Linked DNA regions of Rubripirellula amarantea. The protein of the gene in region 2 interacts with the protein of the main gene of each other region in a pairwise test. Links are inferred from orthologs where the notes say so. Each region holds a gene or a part of one and is shown on either strand. Other genes may lie near its edges.

Evidence for each region. The genes of interacting proteins can lie anywhere in the genome.
Region 1: the proteins of typA (region 2) and rlmKL interact in binary tests that used the Escherichia coli proteins (3 or more experiments, as listed by UniProt). The link is inferred for Rubripirellula amarantea from one-to-one orthologs.

What each region holds. Positions count from the first base shown.
Region 1 is NZ_SJPI01000001.1:1,324,518-1,327,483, forward strand. It holds rlmKL (bifunctional 23S rRNA (guanine(2069)-N(7))-methyltransferase RlmK/23S rRNA (guanine(2445)-N(2))-methyltransferase RlmL), read left to right. Parts: upstream 1-355; coding sequence 356-2,578; downstream 2,579-2,966. Other genes in the region: Pla22_RS04790 (family 16 glycoside hydrolase), read right to left, coding at 1-179; hemB (porphobilinogen synthase), read left to right, coding at 2,675-2,966. UniProt on the Escherichia coli protein: Specifically methylates the guanine in position 2445 (m2G2445) and the guanine in position 2069 (m7G2069) of 23S rRNA. Methylation occurs before assembly of 23S rRNA into 50S subunits.
Region 2 is NZ_SJPI01000003.1:512,046-514,922, reverse strand. It holds typA (translational GTPase TypA), read right to left. Parts: upstream 2,407-2,877; coding sequence 595-2,406; downstream 1-594. Other genes in the region: Pla22_RS21905 (acetolactate synthase), read left to right, coding at 1-336. UniProt on the Escherichia coli protein: A 50S ribosomal subunit assembly protein with GTPase and nucleotide-independent chaperone activity, required for 50S subunit assembly at low temperatures, may also play a role in translation.

The sequences.
Region 1 (2,966 bases), on a different replicon or contig from region 2:
CAATCATGCCAGGGGTTTTCGCCATCAATGATCAATACCGAGATTATCGGTTCCGGGGTGGCAGCCTCCACTGCTGGTTCATCCGCACCGGTAGTGGGTAGCAGCAGCACGTCGGCCAAGAATAGAGCGGCTAAGACCGAAGAGACGTAGAGGAGGTAGTTGCTTCGCATGAATGACATCAACTTCGTGACAAAAGGGACTAAGCTACACAAACGCTGGCTCAACCAAAACGCTTTGGCATTGTATCATCCATAGCTGCAAACGTCTGGTTCTTCGGACATCAATTTGCCCGACCTAGTGTCTGTTTTCACATCGCGATCAAGGAACCTCGCTCATCTCTGAATCCTTTCAATTTATCGCCGCCTGCGCCTTCGGACTCGAATCCGTCGTGCGCCGGGAACTGGAATCACTCGAGATCGAGTCTGTAATCGCATCGTCGGGCAGAGTTCACTTTCAGGGCGATTGGCAAACGCTGATGAAAACGAACTTGTGGTTGCGAACGGCAGACCGCATTTTGTGGCAAGTCGCCAAATTCCGAGCGGATGATTTCGACGCCCTTTTTGACCAAACCATGGCGATCACCTGGGGTGATATTATCCCCATCGACGCCCAATTCCCGGTGACGGGGCGAGCGATCAACTCTCAGCTCTCTAGCGTTCCGGCAGTGCAACGCAGCGTCAAACGAGCCGTCGTCAACGCAATGCAACGAGATCACCATTCCACCGAGCTTCCCGAAACAGGTGCCCTCTACAAAATTGACATTGGCTTACTCGACAACGAAGCCACACTGACCATTGATACCACCGGTCGCAGCCTGCACGCTCGAGGATATCGCACCGATATTTCGCGAGCACCGTTGAAGGAGACCCTTGCCGCGGCGTTGGTCCAGTTAAGTTACTGGCAAGCAGGCCGTCCATTGATTGATCCTTTCTGCGGCAGTGGCACGATTCCAATCGAAGCCGCGTTGATCGGCCGCAAGATCGCTCCGGGAATCAACCGCGAGTTCGTGTTTGAGTCTTGGCCGACGTTCGATAACACCATTGCAAGTGATCTGCGATCCGATGCCGTCAGCGGACAGTTACCTGCTTTGGAAACGCGACTTTTGGGCAGCGATATTGATGGTCGCGTATTGCGAGCAGCCCGCGATAACGCGGTTCGCGCCGGTGTCGATGCTGACGTTCACTTTGAACAATCAGATGTCACCAACGTCAGCAGCCGCAAACGGTTCGGATGCTTGATCACCAACCCGCCGTATGGACATCGCATCGGAGCTGATGAACCACTCCCCGAAGGCGGTCCCAAGTACCGTACTCGCAGCCAAGAAAACCGTACGCTTCGACCCCATAGCCGCGAACTTGACGATCTCTATTCAAGTTTGCCGGATGTATTCCGACGCTTACCCACGTGGTCGCACTACGTCCTGACCGCCTATCCACAATTTCAATCGCTCGTCGGTCGCGACGCCGATCGACGGCGGAAGCTGTACAACGGCCGCATTGAGTGCACGTATTACCAATTCCATGGTCCCAAACCAGTCGTTGAAGAACGCGAACATGACGACAAAGTCGAAACGCTTGTTCATGCGCAAGGCGAAGCAGCCTTTGGTGGCTTATCAGCGAAATCTCGCGAGCAAGCAACGCTGTTCGCCAGTCGGCTCAGAAAACGTGCGAAGCATCTTCGTCGTTGGCCAACCAAAAAGGAAATCACTTGCTTCCGTCTCTACGAGCGGGACATTCCAGAAATTCCTCTTATCGTAGACCGCTACGAAGATGAATTGCATATCACCGAGTATGAACGTCCGCACGATCGAAGCCCAGCCGAACACGCCAATTGGCTTGAACTGATGGCTAAGACCGCTGGCGAGACTCTCGATGTGCCAGCAGCAAAGACGCATCTTAAGACTCGCCTTCGCCAACGCGGCAAACGACAACACGAGAAGGTAGCCGATACCAATCATCGCATCGAAGTTCGCGAAGGCGGGCTGAAGTTCCTGGTCAATTTGCAGGACTACGTCGACACCGGCTTGTTCCTCGACCATCGCAATACGCGATCAATGGTTCGTGACGAAGCCAAAGGCAAACGCTTTCTAAATCTATTTGCGTACACGGGTTCCTTTACTGTTTACGCAGCCGACGGAGGTGCGAAGTCCACGACCAGTGTGGACCTTTCGCGCAGCTACCTCGATTGGGCATGGGAAAACATGCGTCTTAATGAATTTGTTGGTAATCAGCATCGTTTTGTCACCGAAGACATCCGCGAGTTCATTGACACTCACGCACCAGGCGAGGCCTACGATTTGGTCGTCCTTGATCCGCCAACGTTTTCTAATAGCAAACGAACGGAACAAGATTGGGATGTCGCCCGTGATGCGGTGCCGTTGATCAAGCAGATCATGCCGCTTGTCAGTTCCGGTGGCGTGATCTACTTCTCCACCAACTTTCGTCGCTTTAAACTCGATCCTCAAGAACTGCTTTCTGGTCCAAATCCTTGCAGCGCGATTCACGAGATCAGTCGCCAAACCGTCCCCGAAGATTATCGCAACCAACGAATCCATCGTTGTTGGCGCATCGTTAAGTAGCGACCTGCCCCATTCAAAACATCGACCGAGCACCTAAGATAGCGAGGTCGGCAATTCGCTTTCGCCATTCCGTCACCTTTCGACTCGATACCGACCATGACTCAATTTGCTCGCGGCCCCTTTCCCGGCACTCGTATGCGTCGAACTCGCACGCACGATTGGTCACGACGACTTGTTTCCGAATCAATGCTTTCAGTAGATGATTTGATTTGGCCGTTGTTTGTCATGGACCAAACGGGTCGACAAAGTGTAGCCAGCTTGCCAGGCGTGGATCGCTTGGGAACCGACCAAGTTTGCCATGAAGTGGAACGCGCGGTGAACACTGGGATTCCCGCGATTGCGATCTTCCCCGCCACCGATGCATCATTAAAGACCGAAGATGCCAAGG
Region 2 (2,877 bases):
GACGCTGCTGAATGTGCGTTCGTTCGGTTCTTGGTCAGCGACGCCGATCGCGGTCGCGAAATCCTCGAACGAAGCGGCTTGGCGATTATCGAAACCGACTTGGTTGGTGTCGAACTTCCAGCGGGACCGCAACCACTGTTGCGAGTCTGTACGGCGCTGTTGCAAGCGGAACTGAACATCACGCAGGCCTACCCTTTGATTGTTCGTCCCAACGGCAAGCCGGCAGTTGCGATCATGGTTGAAAACACTGAATTCGCAATGCAAACCCTCATCGAGAAAGGGTTCACCATCATCACCGAAGGTGACCTGGAGGACGACCCAACCCGAGAAGGCTAGGTATCGAGGCACTGGGTTACGTAATCGCTGGGTTACGTATGCACTGGATTAGATAATCGCTAAGTTACGTAATCGCTAAAGTTATGCGGGCACAATGATTTCATGAGCACGTGGGGGTTGTGACCCCAGGATCTCACACGGCCTTCGTGACGCTCAGTCGTAGTAAGTGATCGCGGCTTCACGCCAACGGCGAAAGTCATCGTGACTTTCGTTACGCAGCGCTGTGCAGTGCGAATCCTGTTTCAGAACCGCTGCTGATTAAGAAGCGTTGCGACTGACTCGGCGCCGGTCCGATTCTTTAAGCAAGATTTTTCGCAAGCGAATGTTTTCTGGCGTCACTTCGACAAGTTCATCTTCTTCGATGTATTCCAGTGCCGCTTCAAGTGACATATCACGCGGCGGTTTTAGGATCACGTTCTCGTCGCTGCCACTGGCTCGCATGTTGGTCAATTGCTTTTCCCGACAAGGATTGACGACTAGGTCGTTGTCGCGAACGTTTTCACCGACGATCATTCCTTCGTAGACTTCGGTGCCTGCAGGTACTAGCAATTCGCTTCGGTCTTGAAGGCCGAACATTGCAAACGGCATCGTCTTGCCTGATACCATCGATACCAATACGCCGTTACTTCGACGTGGCACTTCACCTTCCATTTCACGGTAGTCCGAGAAACGGTGATTGATGATCGCTGTACCGCGGGTTGCGTTAAGCAGGCGCGTTCGAAGTCCAATCAATCCGCGAGATGGGATAAAGAACTTCAGCAACATGTACTCGCCTCGCGGTGACATCGAATCGAGTTGTCCACGACGATGACCAACAAGTTCCATGACTGGGCCCATTGCATCGGCTGGAACTTCAACGGCTAGCGTTTCAAAGGGTTCGTGCATCTTTCCGTTGACTTCACGGTTGATCACACGTGGCTTGCCCACGCTTAATTCGAAGCCCTCGCGTCGCATTGTTTCAATCAAGATTGCCAAGTGCAAAACGCCTCGCCCTTTAACGGCGTAGGCTTCGGCACCTTCAACCATTTCAACTCGTAGAGCCACATTCCGCTCGAGTTCTTTTTCAAGGCGAGCCTTGAGTTGACGCGTGGTGACATACTTGCCTTCGCGTCCGACGAGCGGTGAGGTATTGACGCTGAATACCATTTCCAGGGTCGGTTCGTCGACCTTCAGTCGAGGCAAAGCATTGTTTGCGTCAACCTCTGAAATGGTGTCTCCGATTTCAACCGACTGCAAGCCTTCCACCGCAACGACGTCGCCAGCTGAAGCCCGTTCGGTTGCCACACGTCCCAGGTTGTTGAACGTGAATAGACCGGTGATTTTTTGTTTCTTCGGGCCGTCCTTGGTGTGCAGGTCGATGGTTGAACCGTTCACGATGGTGCCAGCTTGGATGCGTCCCACGGCGATCCGGCCAACGTACTCGGACCAATCCAGCGTCGTGACCATCATTTGCAGCGGAGCGTCCATGTCGACTTCAGGACCAGGCAGTGCGTCGACGAACAGGTCGAGAAGCGGCCGCATGTCCGTGGTCGGAGTTGTCGGGTCCGTGGTGGCGTAGCCTTCCTTCGCACTGGTGTAGACGTACTTGACGTGATCAAGTTGCTCTTCACCACCGAGATCGGCCAGCAACTCAAGCGCTTCATCGAGGGCTTCCGTTGGGCGTCCATCAGGACGATCGACCTTGTTGACGACGATGATGGGACGGACTCCCGCTTCGAGAGCTTTTTCAAGCACGAAGCGAGTTTGAGGCATTGGGCCTTCCGCCGCATCAACCAGGACGAGGCACCCGTCAGCCATCTTCACAACGCGTTCGACTTCGCCACCGAAGTCCGCGTGACCGGGGGTGTCGATAAGGTTGATCTTCACGCCGCGATAAGGAATCGCGATGTTCTTGGCCAAGATCGTGATGCCTCGTTCACGCTCGAGGTCGTTGGAGTCGAGGATTCGTTCGCCCTTAAGCTCACTGTCACGATACTGGCCACTTTGGCGCAACAGGCAGTCAACCAGGGTGGTTTTACCATGGTCGACGTGGGCAATGATAACGATGTTTCGAATGTCTTCGCGGCGCAAGGGAATCAGTCACTTTAGGAGTGGTGCGCGTCCGGAAATGGCCGCTCCTTAGGAGAGTGAGAGGCTCAATCATCGCGATCAACCCAGCGGTTGTGGATGATTCGTGGACGCTGCAGAATTTTCAGGATCGCTATAAGACCTAGTTCGATCGCCAACGTCGAGACGCTTTTCTGCAATCCAGCTAGGCGCACCGCTGAAGGCAACTAGTGGTATCTGTTTTCACGTTAGCGAGTGCAGCTAGGTTTATTGAAATCATTAATCACAGTGCCGTTGCGACGAATGGCTCGCTATGCGATATTTTTCACTTCCCCAAGCTCGAACGACGCGGCAGTGTTTTCGCACTCCCAAAAGTGGATGAGCCTTCCCCGGGATCGACATGATCTGTTTTGTGGCAAGGTTCGCCGATTTAGCTAGCCATTCTTGGCTTGCTGGATAACTTATTTGCGAAAGATGCATTCGCGCCCGCTGCTT